DNA from 4 places in the Ornithinibacillus sp. 4-3 genome. Region 2 is predicted to be linked to each of the others. Evidence: riboswitches for the same ligand, from Rfam matches in the RefSeq annotation. Region 2 holds a riboswitch; each other region holds the start of a gene.

Region 1 (5,966 bases), 700 kb from region 2:
ATTGCAGCTCATTAGCAAATCTCTCCTTTACATAATTATCTTGCACTATCACTATATGTCACAAGATTTAATGTACTTGTTTGATAGTCTATTTCTATGAAAAATGAAGCATTTGTCCAAGATTTTTATAGAAACAATTGTTTGTCCTAGGAGAGATGCTCATGCAATGAAGAAAAAGGAGCATATAAATAAAGTACAACGCTGATGATTGACAGCGGATTTTTCTCAACCCATAAATAACCTGTAGGAGTATAGACATTGATAAATGTTCTATACTCTCTTTTTTTGAGGGGGAAAGAATGAGGGGGGCAAATAATCTATTGGTGATATTCGAATAATATATAAAATCTTTTTATGATATCAGATAATTAAATTTAATTTGTTTTATCAGAATATTAAAATTAAAATTAAACGAACGGAGAAAGATTTTTGTATAAGGGATGGGATAAGTAAGAAGCATACATTCATAAAAGTAATTGTACCTTTATAAAGATGAAGTAACTTGATAAATGGTTTACAAATTAACTCATCTAACCATTTGAATGATTCAGAGTATTTTACAAAGGCGGGATAAAATGACTAATAGGGAGCAAATAAAAAAATACATAAATAAAAACCAAAAGGAATTTATAGATGTTTTATTTACTTTATTAAAGCAACCCAGTATCAGTTCTCAAAATATAGGAATAAAAGAATGTGCTGATTTATTGCAAGGAATAATGAAAAAAGCAGGAATTGAAAATGTAAAGATAATGGAATCTAATGGCCACCCATTTGTATATGGAGATTTAATGTCACCAGAAAATGAGTTTACGCTTTTAATCTATGGTCATTATGATGTTCAACCACCAGAACCACTTGATAAATGGATTTCACCGCCATTTAAGCCCATTATTCGTAATAATAAAATTTACGCACGCGGTGTTGGCGATAATAAGGGACAATTATTAGCCCATATTTTGGCTGTGAAAACCTTATTAGACCTTCAAGGATCTATCCCAATTAATTTAAAATTCATTTTTGACGGTGAAGAAGAGAATGGGAGCCCTAATTTAAAACCTTTTATGGTAAAGCATAAAGAAATGTTACAAGCAGATTTAATTTATCGTTCAGATGGTCCACTTGATAGTAGTGGTGCACCAATCATTAATTTGGGCGGACGGGGGATGGTATCTTTAGAGTTAACAGCTACAGGTGCGGACCGTGACCATCATTCTGGAAATAAAGGAAATATAGTACCAAACCCTGCTTGGAAATTAATTGATTTATTAAGCGCGTTGCGTACACCAGATGGTACTGTTCAAGTTGAAGGATTTTATGATGATGTTCGAGCATTAAGCGAAAGAGATTTAGAAATTATTCGTTCCAATTATTTTGATGCAGATGAAAAAGCAAAAACTTATGGTTTAAAACATTTAGACATGGATGGTGAAACCTATTTTAAAAATAAATCAGTTGTCCCAACATTTAATATTAATGGTATAGCAAGCGGATATATGGGTGAAGGTCATAAAACCATTATTCCAAGCACTGCAACAGTAAGACTTGATGTTAGGCTAGTAGCGGATCAAGATCCTAGAGATATTTTCAATAAAATCAAAAATCATATTCAAAAAATAGCACCTGATATAAAAGTAAGTGGAGAAGGCTCATTTCCTCCATCGCGTATTCCCACTGATTTACCTGTTGTACAAGCTGTTATTAAATCGATTGAAAAAACATATGAACAAAAAGCTTTGATTTTCCTAGCAGCAGGTTCTTCAGGCCCAAACAACATCTTTACAGATGTGCTTAACAAACCATCGATAAGTGTACCTTATGCTAACGCAGATGAAGACAATCATGCACCAAATGAAAATATGAATGTCGATTTATTCTTCAAAGGAATTGAGGCAAGTTGTAATGTAATGAATGATTTAGCGGATGATGAACCATCGTAATAGAGTAAAAATAACACTAGTCCAGAATGTTAGATAAATCATTATTTAATGTTTTCTATTCAATATAGTTTATATAATATCTGGCACCCAAAATTAGGAAAAATTTTGCGTATTAATAAACTAAGTAAAATGCTAAATAAGCTGCATAAAGGATGATTTTCATTAACTAAATTTCCTGAAAAACTGTTGAGGGAGGTGAATGTTTTTTGTGCTATTTAACTTATCTAGAAAGCTTATTTTAGAGGCATAAGAATTACAAGTGTAGATATGAGGGGGTATAAAAGATTAAGTATTTAAGTGTGTTTAAATTACTATTTATTTTATTGTTATCAATGGCATTGATTGCATGTTCAAATTCGACTTCAAGCAATAATGAGAAAGAAGACCCAAAAGAAATAAAAGGAGAACTAAATGTGGCCTTTCCTTCACAACCTCCATCATTAGATAACCATCTTACTACTGCACGATCCACTATTGAAGTAACGAGAAATATATTTGAAACGCTAGTCACATTTGATTTAGATTATAATGTCAAGCCAATGTTAGCTGAATCATGGGAAGAGAGTGAGGATGGAAAAACAATTACCTTTAATTTACGAAAAGGAGTTTTATTCCATACTGGTGAGGAGATGGATGCAGATGATGTTGTGGCTTCCATGAATAGATGGCTAAAACTATCTGGCACCGGGAAAGAAACCTTTGAGGGAGCTGAATTTATAAAGGTTGATGATTATACAGCTAGTTTGGAACTTGTTGAACCAGTTTCAATTACTCTCGCTGTCTTAGCATTTAATGGTGCTAACTTGCCTTCAATTATGCCGAAAGAAATTGTGGAAAGTGCGGGTGAGGAAAGTATTAATGAGTATATTGGAACTGGTCCGTTCAAATTTGAAGAATGGAAACAAGATCAGTATATTCACCTAACACGATTTGAAGATTATCAACCGATTAACGAACCGGCAGATGGGTTATATGGTAAAAAAGAGGCACTTGTAAATGATTTGTACTTACATTATACTCCTGATTCTCATACGACGATGTCTGGCTTAATGTCTGGTGAGTATGATATTGCTTCAAGTCTTCCTATAGATGGTTTGGATCAGTTAAAAAATAATGAAAATATCAAGATAGATTCGGCATCTGACAACAGATTAAGTATTTACTTTAACAAAAAGAAAGGATTATTTGCAAATCCAATCGCCAGGGAAGCTATAGCAATTGGATTAAATAATGAGGATATTTTGATGGCCTCTTTTACAGATCCAGAGTATTATAACCTCAGTCATAATTTGATGATGTCTCATCAAGAGGAACAGTGGTACAGTGATTATGGAAAAGATAGGTACAACCAAAATGATATAGATTATGCTAAGGAGCTTCTGGAGGAAGCGGGATATAATGGTGAAGAAATCACTATTTTGACGGGAAGAGATCATGACTATATCTATAATTCAGCTGTTGTCCTTCAAGAACAGCTCGAAAAACTAGGAATGAATGCAAAATTAGCAGTATATGATTCTGCTACCGTTTCCGAATTACGTGAAGATGAGAATGCATATGATCTCTATACTAAGTCTGATACTCCAAGACCTGAACCAACTTCATTACTGTTCATGAACAGTAGCTTTTCGGGGTGGACAGATAGCCCAGAGCTCGATGCCTTGTTAGATGAGATATGGAGCCAGCCTAATCTAGAAGGCGCGCAAAAATTGTATGATGATTTACAAAGATGGTTTATAGATTATCGACCAATCATAAAAGTTGGAGATGGTAATGCGCTTTATGCATATAGAGATACGATAGAGGGATTAGAGTGGATGGACTCGTTGATTCTTTGGAATGTACGTAAGATGGAAGAATAATGAATTGAACAATGAAAATCAACTATATCGAAGTACTTCTGAAGATGAAGGAATTTCGTCTAAAGCGATATTATCTTTTTTAGATGCTGTGGAAGAGGAAAACTTGAATTACATTAGTTTCATGCTCGTCAGAAACGATAAAGTGATTGCAGAAGGGGCTTAGAACTACGTTTATTAGAGGTTTAAAGATTAAGGATTATAGGATACCAATTCAGATGGAAATCACACTGGGGAGGCATTCAATTTTCTACAGACATAGCAAAGTTTGGGCAGTTTTATTTACAAAAATGAATGTGGAATAGCCGAATAATCGTACAAAATGAATGGATGAAATCTAGAAAATAGGATAAAAAATCAAGATGTTATAGAACTACCATAAAAGAGTTAGAGTTGGCTTACTACATTGATAAGCCAACTCTAACTCTTTTTATTCTACATGCGATGGGCTATTTGCAGAGATAGAAACAGTCATCACAGTATGGCTTGAACCGCCATCAACAGTTGCTTGGAATACAGATTCGAGTCCTTTAAATACATCAACAGCTTCCCCATGTAAACGGGTAGAATAATGTGCTTTTGACACCTCAACATATGCTCTCATTGCCTCAATTTGGCTATAAATAATATCCATATATTGCCCACCACCTAAAGGGTAAAGCGAAAATTTTGCAGCTACATATTGTTTTAAATCTGCAAAGTTAGGTTGATTGAGACGAACATCATCTTCAGCCATAAATACATCACCAGTAGAGTCACCAGGGCAACCAAGTGAATAAGTTACCTGTAAACCTACATGCTTTCCTGTTTTAGCAGCATGTAGGAACATAGCAGCTGTCACATCAAATACATGTACAAGCTTCCCGCGAACAGTTGTTGTAACATCATCTGTCTCTACCCATACTTTGGAAGTATCGACCTCTTTTAATGCATTTAAAATAATATCCACAAAGTCATCACTCATTGGATAAATTGAAAAACTAGCACCTGCAATTTTACTTGTACCACAAGTTAATTCCATGTTAAAAATCCTCCTTTAAAATTAATAAATAATGATGTTTTGGCATAATGATCTCTAGATTTTTCTATTAACATCTGTGATATTTGCCAGAGATTTACTTGTCCACTAGCTATAGAGGAAGAAGTATTCTGCTGAAAGAAAATAAAAGACTGCGCCTTGGAAAAGGGCAGTCTTAATGTATGCAATGATACGTATCATTTTGACTACACTTCCCCACGCTAGTATTACCTAGTTCGGGTTATAAGGGTCAGAAAGTTTTCTTCTCAGCTAGAAGCTCCCCTAGTGTGGAAATATTCATTTATAACTACATATAATCCTAACGAAATATTTTAAAAAAGTAAAGTTATCCTATTTAGCAATAGATCCTTGAATGAGCTCTGTTATTTCTTCTCTTTTTCCTTCATGAAGAAGACTTACGATGGTACTTCCTACAATAACACCGTCACAATGCTTGCTTAATGCATGTGCTTGCTCAATAGAGGAGACACCAAATCCGGCAAGTACAGGAACGGAGCTAGCTTGTTTTAATGATGCTAGATAATCTCCTACTCCATCCTTATGGGTTGTTCTAGCTCCTGTTGTTCCTGTGACAGAGACTGCATATAGGAAGCCTTCAGAACGTTCTGCTATTGCCTGAATTCTTTCTTTTGTACTGGTTAGAGCAGCTAATCGAATAAAGGCAATATCGTTTTCCTTTAAGCTTTCTGAAAGAAGTAATTCTTCTTCCATTGGCACGTCAGGAATAATAACACCATCTACTCCAGCAGCTGCACAATTCTCAGCAAACTTAGCAGAGCCATAGCGGAAAATAGGGTTAATATAAGTCATTAGTATAATTGGTACATGGCGTGTTTCTTTAGATTTTTCTAGTTCTTTTAAAACACCTGATAAAGTTGTTCCAGCTTTTAATGCGCGTTGTCCAGCAGCTTGAATTGTTGGACCATCTGCAACTGGATCAGAAAAGGGAATACCAAGCTCAATCGCTGATACACCACATTCTTCTAGAAAAGCGATTTGTTCATTCAGCTGATCTAGCCCACTATCTCCAGCCATAATATATGGAATAAATAATTTTGAGTTTGCAGCTAATTTTTCTTGAAAGGTTTGATCAATATGCATTTTACCCATGTTTGATTCCTCCCAATA
Region 2 (5,966 bases):
CTTGCGGACTCAGTAACGCACGAATAAAAGCAACTCGTTGTTTCATGCCTCCAGATAAAGCATGAGGATATGCATGAATGACTTCTGCAATTCCTGCTTTTTCTAACATATGAATAGCTCGCTTTTCATCCTGGCTCCCGTGCAATTCCTGCCCAAGTAATGCATTTTTTAAGACAGAACGCCATGGAAATAATGCTGCCTGTTGTGGCATATAGCTAATATGACCACTTTTTCCTATAATCGATTCTCCATCCATATAGATATCTCCAGTGTCTGGAGTTAATAATCCACCGATCAGATTAAATAGTGTGCTTTTTCCACTGCCAGAAGGACCAATAAGAGAGATGAATTCCCCATCCTTTACATCAAAGGAGATTCCTTCTAATACTAGCTTTTCTCCAAATGATTTATGAATATTGTGTATCTCTAATTTCATTATTTCTCTTCCCCCTTCTGCCAACGAATAATTAATCTTTCTAATAATAAGATAAGACCAAAGAATGCAAGGCTTAGTAACATGGCGATAATTATGGCAATAAATACCCGGGAAGTACGGTAAGAGGAGGTAGCAAGTGTAATAAACACACCAATTCCCTTCTGAGCGCCAAGCCATTCAGACACAACTGTTGCCATGACACTATATGTTGCAGCAATTTTTAGACCAGAGAAAATGGATGGTAATGCATGAGGTAACTCTAATTTAAAGAAAAGCTGTGATCTTGTAGCACCCATCATTTTCATATAATAAACAAGGTCTCGATTGGTTTGTTGAAATCCTCCTAGTGCTGAAATTGCTACTGGGAAGAAACAGGCAATGGTAATAATAATTAGCTTAGGCAACGGCCCAAAACCAAGCCAAATAACAAGTAGTGGTGCAATAACAATTACTGGCATGTTCTGCGATAAGATTAAGAAAGGGTAGAATGTTTCTTTTACCCGTGGCAAGGTATGTAATATCAAAGCGATAATTAAGCCAACAGAAACACCGATAGCGAATCCCGAAGTTGTAAGTTGTAGGGATGCATAGAAATGTGGCATAAACTCGGGAAGTACTTCTGTGAATTCTGTCCAAATATCAGAAGGAGCAGGTAGGAACCATTTTTCTATATCAAAAATGCGGGTTGCTAATTCCCAGAGAAGAATCACGACTATAATTGCAGTCACAGGCCGCCAGCTATTTTTTATTATTTGCAGGATCATTGTATAACACCACGCTATTTTATAATTTTATGAAATTCATTAAATAAAGGGATTGCTGAAAATGACCTCAACAATCCCTGATTCTGATTACTTTTCAGGTAAGAAATCATTTGTGAATGCTTTTTCAAAATCAATTAGTTCATCAACAATACCATTTTCATGCAGGAATTTAGCAGGCTTCTCCCATCTTTCTAGCTCTTGAATTCCCCATTGTTCGGCATCATCTTGGTAGCGATCTGCTAACCATTCTTGACTATGTTTAACTAGCTCAGGATCTAAATCGGGTTCAGCTTCTATTAAAATATTTGCTGCTGCTTCTGGATTATCTATTGCGAATTCATATCCCTTTGTAGCTCCATGGATAAATGCTCTCACAGTATCAGGATCTGATTCGATCATATCTTCGCTGGTTACTAAAACAGGTGTATAGAAATCAAGCCCATCTGCAACGTCGATATAATACATCATATTGATGTCCAGCCCACGTAACCCTGCTTCTATGCCTGTCCAGCCGTAGAATACTGTAGAGAAGTCCACATCTCTTTCAATAGCTGTAAACCAATCAGATTGTCCAATATTGATAAAATCAACCTTTTCTACATCTGCACCATTTTCTTCCATGATGAAACGCATCATAGCCTCTTGTAGCGGAACTCCAATGCCTCCAAACTTTTTCCCTTCAAAGTCTTTCGGTGTTTGAATGTTTTTATCTACTGGTGACGCATATCCAGCTGTGTTATGTTGAATCACTGCAGCAATAGAAACGAGCGGGAGACCTTCAGGGCGAGCCATAATAAGACGCTCTTGGTAGCTTACTCCAAAGTCTGCTGTCCCAGAAGCGACAAGTTGGTTAGAGCCAACCTCTCCAGGCAGTATGATTTCTACATCTAATCCTTCCTCTTCAAAGAATCCTTTTTCTTTAGCAACATAAATTCCAGTATGGTTTGTATTTGGTGTCCAATCAAGAACGAAAGTAACAGGTGTTAATTTTTTGCCATCTCCAGATTTTTTATTTGTGTCATTGTCTTCTTTCTCACTACTACAAGCAGAGATAACAATAGCTAACACGACGAACACACATAAATAAAATGCTTTCTTCAAAATTTTCCCCTCCGTAAGTTCATTGTTGTCATTTTAATATGTTAGTCCTCCTGAAATAAAAAAATGCACTAAGATTAGCTCTTAGCGCATGGGAAATTAAACATTCATTTATCGTATTACAATGAATTAACGTCTATGTTCCCTACGCTGGTACCAACCAGATCAGGTTCTAAGGGTTAGCATCTTATGGATGCAATCTCAGCTTTAAAGAAAGCTCCCCTACATAACATATAAAATTGTACATCATTCAAATAATGTGTAATGCATTACAGAGATAAGTATGCCATAAAAAATTAAAAGTTGCAAAGACATCAAAATCCATTTTCTAGAGTAACTGATTTTCTGTAATAAAAATAAAAAATGAAATAATCATTTTGTAGCTTATTTTGACAAATATAAGGCAGAAGAAAAGTGATTATTCCTCTTTGTTTTATTTTCTCATGTTCAATTCCTCATAAATTCGATATAATATAGCAAACTAAAAGTACGTGATAAAAATTAGCAATTTAGTTTAAATTTGAAATCCCTCTTAAAGAAAAAGAGCTGTTAAACGATAGCATTACAAGGAGGACATGATGATTCAATCATTTGATTTAATTGTTGCTCTACTTATAGCATGTGTTTCAACATTTATATTAACGATACCTGTACGAGCCCTCGCTATGAAATTTGAAGTGTTGGACCATCCAAACAGGAGAAAAATACATGAAAATCCAACTCCAAGACTTGGAGGCGTGGCTATTTTTATTGGATCTTATTTAGGGATTCTTTATCTGCAGCCACAGCATGAACATTTATGGGAAATCTTCTTTGGATCATTAATTATTGTTATTATTGGCGCTCTAGATGATCGATTTGAATTAAGGCCATATGTCAAACTAGGAGGACATATTGCAGCCGCCGCATTGGTAATTTCTTCCGGTTTAGTAATTGAGAAAATCACACTACCTTTTTTTGGAGTAGTAGAACTAGGTTTTATTAGTGTTCTTGTTACTTTCATTTGGATTATTGGAATTACGAATGCAATTAATTTGATTGACGGTTTAGATGGTTTAGCCACAGGAGTGACAACCATTGCTTTTACAAGCATGTTAATTATGGCGATGATTGATGTGCGTGTAGTGGCTGCTTACTTCTGTATTGTATTGATTGGTTCAAATTTAGGATTTCTATACCATAATTTTTATCCAGCAAAGATATATATGGGTGATTCAGGCTCAAACTTTTTAGGATATATGATTGCAGTAGTATCGATTCTTGGTTTATTTAAGAATATTGCGCTATTAAGCTTTATTATTCCAGTAATCTTATTAGCTGTACCAATTTTCGACACTTTTTTTGCGATTGTAAGGAGAATTAAAAATAAAGAAAGTATTATGGTAGCAGATAATTACCATGTGCATTATCAACTACTTCGGGCAGGTTATACGCATCGTGGAGCCGTAGTAATTATTTATGTGTTTAGCGCAGTTTTTGGTGTGTTAGCAGTTCTATTTGCTAAAGCCTCTATTACCTTTGCTTTATTGATTACTGCCCTTGTTCTTGTTGTTCTACATTTATTAGCAGAAATGGCAGGAATTGTTCTTGGAGGAAGAAGACCCGTGATAGATGCGTACAAACGACTATTTGTTCGGAAAAAAAATGTGGAAGATCGTTAATTAATAAAGTTGTATTTCGTTTGAAATTCAAACACCTGTAGATAGAAGTCTAAAATCTGCAGGTGTTTTTTTGTGAGATAAGAAAGTGTAAAACTTTTGCACAAATTTATTCTTATTCAGAGATAGAACTGTCTAGCTCCGAGCGTCAAAAACTAAGAAAACAATAAAGAAGACTTGACGATTGGCAAGCCGTCAGGCGCAGACAGAGTCATAGCCGCACTTTCATCAGCTAAATACGGTCACGTCACGAGCACCAACGCTGATACTAGGACATCCTGTCCGTCGTGCCTCGCAGGTGAAAGTCAACATCGGTTTTGTTTTATAAGGAAGCCCGACTAAAATCAGGCTAAAGTCTAACGTCGGATACCCCTAAAGAGGCATGTTTCCTTTATCTCAGTTGTGCCACTCCAATTTCTACTTTTTTCGACGGACAGGATGTGCTAGTACAGACACGCGTTTTTAGTCTGTAAGGGCGCTCTCGCTTTTCGCCTAGTAGGATTTATGTCATAAAATAGATTTTTTTGTTATGATATGTATAGGAAGAAGGTCTTATAAAAAAGGGGGAAGAAGTTGAAAAAACTAGTTTTCTTATTTGTTTTAATGGTTTTGGTAATTGCCGGATGCGGAAAGAGCGAAGGAGTTCCCGAGATTACAGAATTAATAGATGAACATTTAAATGTATCTCCATATATTCCAAAGATAGACCATGAGATCGGGACAGTGACGTTGGAATATATCGTTGGATTCGAGGATGGAGATCCGCAAAGTGTGAATGTGGAATACAAAGCTTCTTTAGATGAAAAGGTAGATAGTGAGCTTGTAGAGGTTTGGCAAGAAGAGAATCCAGCAACGGAAATTATTTATGGTGATTTATACATGGATCCAGCTGTAATTGTATTAACAATATTTCCAGAAGGAGCAGGATCAATAATTGACGCAGAAATAATTGAAATTGATGGACATGAGATAGAGTATTTAAAAACAGAAGAGGGTTTGGATATTGTTCACATGAATATTAATTTTGATGACGTAGGATATAGTATTCAATACGCTGTAGAATCAGATGATATTGATGAAGCGGCAAAGGACTTTGCTGAAGATATTATTAAAAATAATTAAAGCAGGAAATTAGACAAACAAGCATGGGACTGGGACAAAAGGAAAAACTAAGCTTGAAATCCGAACAATATTCAAATGAAGCGAAGTATATTTCCTACGCTGTCATTCGCACAATTTATGTTTGGAATTAGCTAAGTAATAAATTCCTATGTTCCAGCCTCTATGCTTGTTTTCATTATTCAGTAAATCACATTAATTAAAACACAATCGTATCTACATCAGATTGAACAGTTTTATCGCGAACTAATTGCCCGTCAATATAGACAGCCTCCACTTCATCCTGTAAATGGAAGGGATTACCATTCCAGATGACAAAATCCGCATCTTTTCCAGCTTCAATAGATCCAACACGATCTTCTACTCCTAGATGTTTAGCGGCATTGATGGTAATTGATTTTAAAGCTTCTTGTTCAGATAAACCTTCACGTATTGCGTGCACTAAACTGGTACGTAAGAAACGTACACCAATAACTGGATGATCTACTGTTAAAGAACAAGATACACCAGCGTCTGTTAACCGTTTAATTGTATGCCAGCCTTTACGTTTTGTCTCTACTTTATTACGAGATGACATAGTAGGTCCAACCGAAACAGGAACATCATGCTTAGCAATAAATTCAGCTATTTCATGTCCTTCTGTCCCATGCTCTAAGGACATATCAATATCGAACTCACGCTTAATGCGCAAAGCAGTTACGATATCATTAGCACGATGTGCATGAATTCGGAGTGGAATTTCTTTGTTTAATACTTTCACTAAGTTCTCTAATCCTAGATTTCGTTCTTTTTTATCACTGTTTAAATAATTTTGTGCTTCGATAAGCTTACTTCTTAATAATGCGGCAATACCCATACGTGTTTTAGGAGGCTTGCCTTTTGAACCGTGCG
Region 3 (5,966 bases), 1.7 Mb from region 2:
TTCATTTCATCTTCAATAATCAAAACTTTTTGCATTTATATCACCTTTTTTAATTTTAGATAAATACTTGTACCTTCGCCTAGCATGCTCTCTGCCCAAGCACTGCCACCATGCTTCTCCATAATTTGTTTAACAATAGATAAGCCAAGTCCACTACCACCAGTAGAGGAGTTTCTGGAAGCATCAGTACGGTAAAAGCTTTCAAAAATGAAGGGAAGATCCTCTTGTTTGATCCCACTCCCATTATCATTGATTTCTACAATAACTTCATTAGCTTCAGAGAATAACTGTACCTGAATTTTCTTATTATCCTTATCCATATATTTCATACTGTTTTGAGTAATATTAGTAATGACTCGTTTCAATTTATCTCTATCTGCTTCTACGATATAAGCCTCATTTTTATTTGCTATAAGTGTTGCACTGCCTTGTTCTTTTTCTAAATGAAATGCTAATTCATCAATAAAATCACTAAAAAAAGCGTATAAATCAACCTTTTCAAAATGAAATGAAATCTGTTGTAAATCTAGCCGAGAGTATAAAAATAATTCATCAATTAGTGCATCCATATCATTTGCTGTTTTAGAAATGATGTTTAAATACTTATCTAACTTCTCTGGAGTATTTGCTACACCATCTTGAATACCTTTGATATAGCCTTTGATAGAGGTTAGTGGTGTTTTTAGATCATGAGAAATGCTAGCAATAAGCTCTTGTCGATTTTGTTCATATTTTTCTCGAGCTGCTTTAGCATCTTTTAATTTAATTCGCATCGCGTCAAAGGTATTTGTTAGTTCACCTAATTCATCCCTCTTCTCAGATTTTAGAGGAGAATCTAAATCACCATTACCAACTTTTTTCGCTGCAATAGATAATTTCTGGAGTGGAGAAATAATACTTTTAGAGACAACATAGGTTAGAATGCCGTTTGTAACGACTAAAATAAAAGCCATCGCAACAAAACGGAGACCAATAAACCATTTCATTTCAGCACCTTGCGGATTTCCTTGAAAAACAACGAATAATAGGTATCCCAAAGCTATTTCTAATAAGAAAAAGGAAATAATCGGGATCAAAATCATTCCTATATTTGATAAAATTAAGCGCTTTTTAATAGACAATGATTGTCACCTCCCATTTCTCCTTTAACTTATGATATTACAATTCGACTAAACCTGTAAAACAGTTATCTATTTTTCTGATCTATGATAGGAACAATGATCGCACATAAGCCGGAAGTGTAAAAGGGTAAAAACTTAATACCAAGAGCTTTACCAAAAAAAGTCCAGCCAATAACACCAATAAAACTAGATAATGCAATTCCAAGGATAAAACCACCAATAATTCCGACCAATATAGCTAACATTAATCTCATTTTAAAACCTCATTTCTTTGTTTGAAAATAAATTTCCATGATTGGGTTAGCATGAAAATGGATAGGAGAAATAGTAAAAGACCAATAATAGGATGTAATACTCCAATCCATGGTAGTATTCCTCTTATATTTGCAGTGAAGTACATTAGAAAAATACCTGTAAATAAACCGAATATCTGCCAATATGCCCAGCGTGGTAAATTACTAATAAACGCGAAAATTAGTAGAAGAACAGGTAAAGTAAATCCAAATAAATGTACAAACATCGTATGCTTCATCCAATTTGCAGCATGAAGAAATATCGCCATTCCTGCAAACAAGAATTGAAGTGTTACTGATAAAGTAAAAATGCTTACTAAAATGAAAAAAGTTATTCTTCCAATAGAAACTCGAAGCTGTGTTGATTGCAATTTCATTTCCTCCTTTGTTTTGATTGCTAAAGATAACTTACAAAGGAAATATAAATTGCTTCTTATGAAATTCTTAAATAATTATTAAATTTAGGAGGGAGGAGGAATGTAAGGGAAATCAAATCGATCTCAACCGAAGCAAATATCTTTAGAGCAATAAGTGAAGAAAGATATGCCAAGGAAACATTCAATGGTGAACTATTTCTCCAGTTGAATGATATGCGCCCCAGAAGTTAGATTTATTTGGTCTAACTTCTGGGGCGCATATCAATGCTTTATCCACTTTTATTTTAATAGTGATACATAAAGGTAAGTCATTTATGACTATGACGCACTATCCACAGCTATTTGTAATGCATTTATTGGATTGTCGGTACTCTCATCAATTTCATAAACACTATTACCTTGCTGCCAACGGATAACTGTTTCAGGATGATCTCCAAAGTCATTAATATCAATTACTCCACGCTGATCAGGAGCAGGGAGATAATTTGTTTCTAAATAATCGACTACAGTTCTGGCAAGCTCTTCTCCATTCTCATAATTTCCGGTTGCATATTCAGGATCAGTTGGTGCATTTACTCGAATCATCCATTTCCCTTCATTCCAAGAAATATATTGGTGACCGGTAGCCCCTTCTGAGAGAGCCTTGATACCATACCCAAGTTCAATGTTTGTTTGTTCCACTACTTCATAGTTGTCAATGGCATCGATGGCTTCCTGCTCACTGGAGTAATCTTTTTGTTTTATATTATTATTGGAAGTGCCCTCGCTATCTGTATCTTCTTCTCCTTCTCCAGAAGCTGCTCCATCATTATTAGATTCACCGGCTTCTGTTTGCTGTTCCTCATCCAATTCATATTCTGGTTGGGAGACATCAATTTCATCTGGTGAAGGATCATTCCCTCCTTGACATGCACTTAGGATAAGTAAGATTGTTATTCCTGAGATTACAAAACCCAACCTTTTCAGGCTCATGATATACCACTCCTTCCAGTGTATATATTTCCCTTCTTTTGTAAAACGAATCCTAAGCTTTATAATAGGGAACAAGTAGATATATAGCTCTTTCACAAAGGGGGAAGGGAATTGGATATTGAATTTTATATTTTTATCAAAAACCCTGATATAGAAAAATTTAATTCTAAAAAGTAGATTTAATTCTTTCATAATGAAGTTGGAATAGACGTTGTAGTTTTTTCAAATATGATTTGTAGTGAATTTCATTTTCTTCCAGCGTCAAAAATGGAAAGATTCTTATACAATTTTAAAGGCATGCCTATTCTGTAGCGTTGTTATATAGGGGTTTAGACGCTATACTTAAAGTAAGTATTGAAAACTATACTGAATACTAGGTAGAATTAATGATGGAAAGAGATGAGAGCAAGCATTGATTCCATCTTTTTTGATAATATGGAGGTGTAGATTTATGAAGAAAATTTCTCTACTCATGTTATTTTGCACATTTCTTACTATAGTAGCCTGTAATAAAGAAGCTCCTAAATCAATTTCCATCCCACAACCAATATTTGATTCAGAAAATCTTTCCATAACAGTTTTATCCTCCACCCTAGAAAAGTTAGAAATCGAACTGCAAAACAATACTTCAGTTGATCTAACCACAAGCAATTATTATGTAATTGAACATTATATGGATAGTGAATGGAAAGAAGTACCATTATCGCTAAATGTGGAGGATGTTGAAATTCATCTTCCTGCTAATGAAGCTCATCCATTTACGATTGAATTATATCCGGAGCAACATGAATACGAATTGGGGAAATATCGTGTAGAGAAAACTGTTTCAACCGCAAATGGGGTAATACATCCTATAATTGAATTTCATATAGAATAGTTTCTCAAAACAAGGAAGTATGACTTAAAATAGCAATTAATCCTCAATAATTTCAATAAATCTTACTTTATCAAAAATTTGTATCTCCCAACCTTCAGCATCTTCAATAAGATCATATGAAATTCCCAAATCATCTACATTGGAAAGAGGAAATTTGAGATAAATTTCTTCATTATCTACTTAAAAAACACCTGTTTGTTCACCAATGATCCAGTAGTCAGCATCTATTTTCATTGTCTCTTTTAAAAACAAAATATATTTTTCTCCCTTAGCAAAAGGTTCGACAGAATTAACTAGCACTTCACTAGTTCCATCTTGCTTGATAGTAATTACTGGATTTGCACTTCCTTTGAACACCTGATTAATCTGTGCCTGAAAAACGGTATAAGGCATACCAATTTCCTTATCTGTTTCTTTTACTTTATCCATAATGGTAATTTCAGCAATTAGATTTGCCTGTTCTTTGGCTTCCTCCAACTCAAACGCTAGTACTTCAGCTTCAATTCCAGATTGAATAACATCTTCCTCATAAGTATATTCACTTTTTTCGTCACCCGTGTTGTATATGCCATACACAAATAAATAGATCAATAAAAATAAAATATACCTCATTTTTAAACCCTCCTTTTTGATAAGACGTAAAAAACGGGTCTTATGTTACAGCTTGATTTTTTACAATGAGTTTGATTGAGTAGTATAGAAGGGAGGGCGTAGAATGAAACAAAATTTTGATTTCAAACGCAATCGAACCTTTATTACGCTCGGAATATTTTGGACGATTATCTTTGCAGCAATGAGTTTTTACTGGGCGATGGGTGGTATGGTAGGAGTAAGATCTCTTGGAGGAGCCATATATGAAATGTCGCTTGATCCGGAGCCTTCTTTCATTGTGATTGTATGGCTTACTGGATTTGTAAAATTGCTAGGAGCTATCTGGTTATCATTATTACTTATATCTTGGCGTAATCCTATTATTATTAAAGTATTTTATTTTGTGACAAAAGCAGCTGGAATTTTCTTGTTTTTATATGGCTTATTAAATTTTATTACCATTTCCATGAGCGCATTTGGTCTTTTAGAATTTGACTTAGATACACATGCAACATTTTGGCGTTTAGTATTTTGGGAGCCATTTTGGATGATTGGTGGAATATGTTATTTCTTGGCTGTGAAAAAATAATGTGGCTATTCTATATTGAAAAAATATGAAAACTATGGCAGAGTTAGAGGTAATAATTGAATAAACATGTGGGGGGACCAGTGTTGCTGGTTGAGATAATATCCGTAAGATACAGACCCTTAGAACCTGATCTGGTTGATACCAGCGTAGGGAACATACAGGAAAAGTATTTTATTTTTACATAAAATTGTATGCACCCTAGGCTTCGTATAGCTAGGGTGCTTTTTATTGTGTTTATTTTTAGGAGGAATGCATAATGAAACAGGCAATTCAAACATTTATCGAGAAACCAGCAGCAAGTGAGCAAAACTTTAATGAACTTGCCATAGATCTTTTCAAGCATTTATATAGGAAGAATAATGCTTATCAACAATATTGTAGGAGAAAAGGAATCGGAATTCTACAAGTTCAAACGTGGAAGGATATTCCGAGTGTATCGACAGAAGCTTTTAAAAACACATTTCTAAGTACTGTTCCGGAGAAGGAATGTGCACGTGTATTTATGACAAGTGGAACAACAAGTGGAAAGCAGGGAAAGCATTATCATGCGGATTTAGAAATATATGATCTTTCTGCCTTAAGAAGCTTTCGAGAATTTGTTAGTGACGAAATCCGTCCAATGGCAATTTTATTTCCTAATGTACAAGAAATGCCTAATTCTTCGCTTGCTCATTATTTAGAATTACACCGCAAACATTTCGGTACAGAAGATTCACGACATTTTGTCACAAAAAATGGATTACAACTAGAAGCATTTATGAGGTGGATAAAGGAGCATGCTAATATTCCAGTAATTGTACTTGGTGCTAGCTATAGTTTTGTTCATTTATTTGATGCATTAGAGGAGCAAGGAGAATCACTTCCTCTACATGCAGATAGTCTAATTTTCGATACAGGTGGTTTTAAAAGTTTCTCTCGTACCTTAGAAGAAAATGTGTTTTACAATAAGCTTGCGCAAATATTCCATGTGAATATAGAAAATCTTATTAATATGTATGGAATGACAGAATTATCTACACAGTATTATGCGAAAATTACTAAAAATCAACCAAGTATTAAACAGGCGCCACATTGGCTTCGTTTTAAAGTCGTCGATCCGATTACAGGAGAAGAAGTACCTAAAGGGGAGGTAGGTATATTGGTGCA
Region 4 (5,966 bases), 450 kb from region 2:
TACTATAATACCAAACCTTAACCCTTGTGCTATTAAATTCCCTTCAAACATTTTCATTTTGGTTCCTCACTTTTTATTTAATATTATTGTTATTTATCTTTCACTAAAATTAAGCATATGTCCTAGCTTTTGCTTCTTGGTTCTTAGGTAAAAATCATTTCTTTCATTGTGATTCATTTGGATCGGCTCCCTGTTTACAATCTCAACTCCATATCCAGTAAGTCCTGCTATTTTCTTAGGGTTATTAGTCATAAGCTTTACTTTCTTCACACCTAAATCTGATAGAATCTGAGCTCCAACTCCATAATCTCTTAAGTCTGCGGAAAAACCTAAAGCTAAGTTAGCTTCGACAGTATCCATACCCTGATCTTGTAGCGCATAAGCCTTTATTTTATTTATAAGCCCTATACCTCTTCCTTCCTGTCTCATATAAATGAGAATTCCACTACCTTCATCTTCTATCTTCCTCATAGCTGCTACAAATTGTTCCCCACAGTCACATCTTAAGGAACCAAAAGCATCCCCTGTAAGACATTCTGAATGAATCCTTATTAGGACTGGCTGACTTCCCGAAACATTACCCTTTACAAGTGCTATATGATGTTCATCATTTAAGGTATCTACATATCCTAACATTCTAAACTCACCGTATTTTGTAGGCAACTTTGCTTCAGTTACTCTTTTTATATAGGATTCGTTCTTCCTTCTGTATGCAATCAAGTCTTCTATAGTAATAATCTTTAAATTATGTTCTTTTACAAATTCCATAAGTTGCGGAACTCTTGCCATCGTTCCATCTTCGTTCATTATTTCGCAAATGACACCTGCCGGATATAAGTCTGCCATCTTGGACAAATCTACTGCTGCTTCTGTGTGTCCTGCTCTCTTTAATACTCCGCCATCCTTTGCCTCCAATGGAAACATATGCCCAGGTCTTTTAAAATCTGTCCCTGTTGCATTAAAATCAAGAACCTTAAGTACAGTGGCGGCTCTCTCATGAGCTGATATTCCTGTTACTGTTTCAACAGCATCAATGGAAGCAGTGAACGCGGTCTGAAGTGAATCTGTATTTCTTTCTACCATTGGAAGAATATTTAATTCTCTTAATCTCTCCCTTGTAATCGGCATACATATAAGCCCTCTCCCGTACTTTGTCATGAAATTGATAGCTTCTGGCGTTACCTTCTCTGCAGCCATAAGAAGATCTCCTTCATTCTCTCTATCTTCATTGTCTACTACAACTATAATCTTTCCTTCTTTGATATCTGCTATTGCTTCCTCAATTGTGTTAAACTTATTCACTCTCTGACCTCCATCTCTATTTATGCAAATCCTTTTTCACTTAAATAATTAAAATCTATGCCTTTATTAATTGACACTTGTTCATTAGCATCCAGTAATTTTTCGATATATTTTCCTATCATGTCACATTCCAGATTTACTTCATCTCCTACCTTCTTTCGAAACAGAGTAGTCGTATCCTTGGTGTGAGGAATAATTGATACTTTGAATACGGGTTCATCTATATATGCTACCGTAAGACTAACACCATCAATAGCTATCGATCCTTTCTGCACTATATATTTAAAAAGTTCAGGTGAGGTTACGATCGTAATCCATAACGCATTATCTTCCTGCTTGAAATTTTCAATAATTCCAGTACCATCAATATGACCATTGACAATATGTCCACCCAGTCTATCGCCTAATCTTAAAGCTCTTTCAAGATTAATCTCGTCATCAGGTAAGAAGCTCCTCAAATTGCTTCGTCTTATTGTCTCTGGCATTACATCAACACTAAATCTTCCACTATCAAAGGAGCTTACAGTAAGGCATACACCATTAGTGCATATACTATCCCCCAGCTTTACTCCTTCAAGAACCTTTTTTGCCTTAATGGTTATTCTGGATGACTTTGTAGATTTAATAATGGATTCAACTTTACCAATTTCTTCTACCAATCCTGTAAACATAAACTTCTAGTTCCCCCTTCTTATATAGGTTTCTAGCATGATGTCTTCACCAAAACGATGAATATCAAAACAATCAAGATTTATTGCTTCTTCCATATGCGCTCTTCCCTGTCCATCAACTGGAGTTTTAGCGGTATTCCCCCCAATAATTTTAGGAGCTATAAATGCATTTACCTTATCAACAATCCCCTGCTCAAGTGCGGCATAATTTAATTCGCTTCCGCCTTCTAGCAAAATACTATCAATCTTTCGTTCACCAAGCTTCTTCATAAGCAAAGTCAAATCAACTCTCGCATTTTTGGAAGGTATCACAATAACTTCGGCACATTTTTTCTCAAGCATCTTTATTTTTTTCATATCTGCTTTTTCAGTAACTGCTATAATAGTTCTCGCATTAGATGCAAGGTTTAATACCTTCGCTTCAAGAGGAATTCTCGCACTACTATCTACAATTATTCTTATTGGATCACAGCCTTTTCTATCTTTTAATCTCGTTGTTAAAGACGGATTATCAGCAAGCACTGTACCTACTCCAATCATAATTCCAGCCACTTTATGTCTAAGCTCATGTACATATTTCCTGGACAGTTCCCCAGTTATCCACTTGGATGAGTTTGTGCGAGTGGCAATTTTACCATCAAGAGTCATTGCAGTTTTCATTATGACAAAGGGCAATTTTGTAGTTATATATTTCAGAAATATTTCGTTTATTTTTTTGTTATCCTCCTCTAGAACACCTGAAACTACTTCTATTCCTGCCTCCTCAAGGATTTTTATTCCCCGTCCGGTTACAAGAGGATTAGGATCTTTTAACCCGATAACTACCTTCTTTATTCTTTTTTCAACTATTGCCTCTACACAAGGTGGTGTTTTACCGTAATGTGAGCAAGGTTCTAAAGTAACATACATAGTTGCATCTTTAACATCCTCAGTTGCATTTAGAAAGGCGTTAATCTCTGCATGATGACTACCATAAGCTTTGTGATAACCTTCACCAATGATTCTGCCTTTTTTAACTATTAATGCACCTACCAGTGGATTAGGATTTACATATCCTAATCCACCTTTAGCCAATTCAAGAGCTCTTCTCATATACTTAATATCCAAACTATCACTCCAATCTTCTGGTGCAATCAAGTAGAGGAGAAAGTTAGCTGAAACACCTTCGCGAACAGATATAATCTTCCGCTTTTCTAATGTCTTTAAAACTTAATGAGCAATAATAAGTTCCTGGCTCTATTTTCTTTTCTAAATGAATCTAATTTCCTTGTAAAAATGATTGTCCTTACAGTGCGATTTTGAACTACATTTGCAAACGTTGGAATTTGAAATTCCATTTCTAACACAATTCGAATGGGATTTATTCCACCTCGGGGTCTTCTGGTGGTTAAAAGAGGGTCGTCATGTAAGATATTCCTACCAGCATTCTAACAAGCTCATGACAGTGCTGATGTAGAACTTGACGTGAATCAGGAGAGCTAATCCATTTATTATCTCCCGATTTCGCTGCTATTTAAATGCCTATGACCGCTTTAATTGTTACGATTGGAGTGTTTGTTTGAATAAAATGGGAAAACTCTCCATTGAGTTGTATAGCATAATCCGATTTCCACCCTAATACCTGGCTTGTAAGCTTTTCAACACTCCCTTCTGAAGCTAGTGGATTTAGAATTGCTACAATGACCTTTTGAATACCAATTTAGTCAGCACATAGAGGTATTTCCCTTCATGGCTACACAGATTAAGTGTAATACAACTTCTACTAAAGAGTTATCAGCTTCATCGATAGCGCGAACTTCTATGGGGGAATGTCAATTTCACCAATCCCCACGAACTGACCGTTCTCGATTAATCCAGTACCTAAACTCGGGTTAGGAATTGGCTTAAAGTAAAACGCGCTAGTGAAAGCAGATTCATATATTCATGTTCATTCATTTCAAAAAACCTTTCCTAATAATCCTCTCCATACAAACAAATCTCCCTTACCTATTTCGGCAAGGGAGAAAAAAGAGCATAACAAATAAACATCAAAAACAGCATTAGTTTGAAGAATTTGTTTTTCCTTCTCCCATCCAGACTTTTACTGTCGGTTTTGGAATTTCACCAAATCCACCGTTTTCATATTATCTATGAATCCGGGTCACGGACTAAGAGGCATGCCTCATCACCGCCGGTTAGGAATTACACCTGACCCCGAAGGAAATCCTATTGAATTGAAAAAATTGTAACACAACTAAATCGCTTATACAAGAATTACACTTTATTGAAAATTAAAATGAGTTTTAGAAACAGAGAGCTTCTTGCTCATCTAAAGGAATGACCCCCTAGCATAGTGAAGTGACCCCCAAATAGACGATGGTATATCAACCTTCGCCCAGCCAATCGGAAATGCTTCAAGGATTTCCTTCTCGGATTGGAGTTCATTAAAAGTTAAGGTATTCATTGATATACTCCTTTTTTAATTATTACAACATATTAACTTATTTGTATTCCCAATATTCAACATACCAAATTTCCCTTTTTAATTTACGAAATATTTTATTGTTCTATCTTCATTTTATTTACCTTCTTTAATTCTCAAATACTACTATTTCATAAGACTAGTTTACATTAATTTTACTAGTTGTGTAGATTTATTAATCAAAAAATTCAAATTTCCCCTATCTATATTATTCTATAATTAAAGTTTACCTAATAATAACTATTCTCTATTTTCTTGAACTATGATAATTTTCTCAGTATAATGTAAATACAAATTAAATATCACCACTAGGGGTGCTTCATAGAAGCTGAGAGAAGAAAGTTTATTCTTTAACCCTTTGAACCTGATTTGGCCAGTACCAACGTAGGGAAGTGAATGAAGCTTTTTTAATTATGGGTAACAAGCAGAATTCACTTATTTTAGTGATTCTGCTTTTTTTATTATAAGAAAATATGAGAGAGGAACTTCAAAATGGAAGAAAAAATATCAATTGGATTAGAATGGTTTTTAAACCCTGACCATATTCCTTTAATTATTGGAATGGAAAAGGGGTGGTTTAAGAAAGAAAATATTAGCATTAATATGGTGGAGCCAGAGGAACATTTTGATGCAATAAATGAGATTAAAAAGGGAAACATGGATATCGCTATCACTGAGCCTCTCCATCTTGTTGAAGACCGTGCAAACGATGAATCTGTAATTGGATTTTCCCGGTTCTTACATACAAATGGTGGAGTAATGTATGTTAAAGAGAAAGGAATTACCCGTCCCAAAGATTTAATTGGCAAGAGAATTCAATATCCAGGTGCTCCAGGATTAGGTGGTCTTGCAATTGTTAAAACAATGGTCGAATCTGATGGTGGTGTATGTAAACTAGAGGATTTTATCCCTGTTAACAATGGTTTTTATCATAGTGACGCTTTACTAGAGGACAAAGCTGATGCTGCCACACTTACCTTTCAAAACTTTGAAATCATAGAAGCGAAACACAAAGGGCTGGATGTTGAGTACTTTGCACTAAAGGATTGGGGTATCCCTGACTTTTGCCAGTTGATTTTTATTACTTCCCCAAAAATACTTCGCAACCGCAAGTCGGCTATTGCGCGATTTTTAAAAGTTATTCGCCAGGCCATTGACTTTATTTATGAAAAGCCTGCAGAAGCAAAAGATATTTATAATGCGTTCACCAATATGGATAAAGCTGACCCGCTTTCCAATAAAATTACAGACGCCACACTACCTTGCTTCACATATGACTTTTCAATGGCATACGAATATTACGATGATTTACAAATTTGGCTAAAAAAATCTGGAAAAATCAACAAAATAATAGATCCTAAAAAATATTGGACAAATGAACTTTCTCAGTAGAATGAATATACATCCATTTTGAAAAATTAATCAAAATGGATGTGTTTCTAGTAAAGCCCTCTGAAAACCTGTATTACTCTCTACTTAAAAGTCGTAATTTTTATAGATTATTCATCCTATTCAATCATGGCAACTATCCC

What was found. Region 2 has a riboswitch for thiamine pyrophosphate ahead of AB4Y30_RS16730 (ABC transporter substrate-binding protein). Riboswitches for the same ligand answer to the same signal wherever they lie in the genome.
Region 1: it holds a riboswitch for thiamine pyrophosphate, as region 2 does, so the genes downstream of both, AB4Y30_RS02485 (YkoF family thiamine/hydroxymethylpyrimidine-binding protein) here and AB4Y30_RS16730 (ABC transporter substrate-binding protein) in region 2, are expected to answer to the same signal.
Region 3: it holds a riboswitch for thiamine pyrophosphate, as region 2 does, so the genes downstream of both, AB4Y30_RS08530 (long-chain fatty acid--CoA ligase) here and AB4Y30_RS16730 (ABC transporter substrate-binding protein) in region 2, are expected to answer to the same signal.
Region 4: it holds a riboswitch for thiamine pyrophosphate, as region 2 does, so the genes downstream of both, AB4Y30_RS14790 (ABC transporter substrate-binding protein) here and AB4Y30_RS16730 (ABC transporter substrate-binding protein) in region 2, are expected to answer to the same signal.

The regions. Positions count from the first base shown of each region.
Region 1 is NZ_CP162599.1:491,145-497,110, forward strand. It holds gene AB4Y30_RS02465 (CotY/CotZ family spore coat protein) at 1-12, opposite strand, end outside; gene AB4Y30_RS02470 (M20/M25/M40 family metallo-hydrolase) at 576-1,940, shown strand; gene AB4Y30_RS02475 (ABC transporter substrate-binding protein) at 2,354-3,802, shown strand; gene AB4Y30_RS02480 (hypothetical protein) at 3,807-3,965, shown strand; gene AB4Y30_RS02485 (YkoF family thiamine/hydroxymethylpyrimidine-binding protein) at 4,230-4,820, opposite strand; TPP riboswitch at 5,014-5,111, opposite strand; gene trpA (tryptophan synthase subunit alpha) at 5,169-5,948, opposite strand; gene trpB (tryptophan synthase subunit beta) at 5,941-5,966, opposite strand, start outside.
Region 2 is NZ_CP162599.1:3,484,475-3,490,440, reverse strand. It holds gene AB4Y30_RS16740 (ABC transporter ATP-binding protein) at 1-436, opposite strand, end outside; gene AB4Y30_RS16735 (ABC transporter permease) at 436-1,164, opposite strand; gene AB4Y30_RS16730 (ABC transporter substrate-binding protein) at 1,288-2,301, opposite strand; TPP riboswitch at 2,424-2,532, opposite strand; gene AB4Y30_RS16725 (glycosyltransferase family 4 protein) at 2,877-3,959, shown strand; gene AB4Y30_RS16720 (hypothetical protein) at 4,530-5,078, shown strand; gene AB4Y30_RS16715 (amidohydrolase) at 5,275-5,966, opposite strand, start outside.
Region 3 is NZ_CP162599.1:1,762,699-1,768,664, forward strand. It holds gene AB4Y30_RS08490 (response regulator transcription factor) at 1-35, opposite strand, end outside; gene AB4Y30_RS08495 (sensor histidine kinase) at 36-1,121, opposite strand; gene AB4Y30_RS08500 (DUF5957 family protein) at 1,187-1,375, opposite strand; gene AB4Y30_RS08505 (DUF6220 domain-containing protein) at 1,372-1,785, opposite strand; gene AB4Y30_RS08510 (hypothetical protein) at 2,110-2,763, opposite strand; gene AB4Y30_RS08515 (immunoglobulin-like domain-containing protein) at 3,215-3,640, shown strand; gene AB4Y30_RS08520 (hypothetical protein) at 3,821-4,252, opposite strand; gene AB4Y30_RS08525 (DUF3995 domain-containing protein) at 4,356-4,820, shown strand; TPP riboswitch at 4,881-4,990, shown strand; gene AB4Y30_RS08530 (long-chain fatty acid--CoA ligase) at 5,077-5,966, shown strand, end outside.
Region 4 is NZ_CP162599.1:3,031,667-3,037,632, forward strand. It holds gene ribE (6,7-dimethyl-8-ribityllumazine synthase) at 1-57, opposite strand, end outside; gene AB4Y30_RS14775 (bifunctional 3,4-dihydroxy-2-butanone-4-phosphate synthase/GTP cyclohydrolase II) at 94-1,302, opposite strand; gene AB4Y30_RS14780 (riboflavin synthase) at 1,323-1,973, opposite strand; gene ribD (bifunctional diaminohydroxyphosphoribosylaminopyrimidine deaminase/5-amino-6-(5-phosphoribosylamino)uracil reductase RibD) at 1,980-3,080, opposite strand; FMN riboswitch at 4,030-4,178, opposite strand; TPP riboswitch at 4,735-4,842, shown strand; gene AB4Y30_RS14790 (ABC transporter substrate-binding protein) at 4,927-5,826, shown strand; gene AB4Y30_RS14795 (hypothetical protein) at 5,943-5,966, opposite strand, start outside.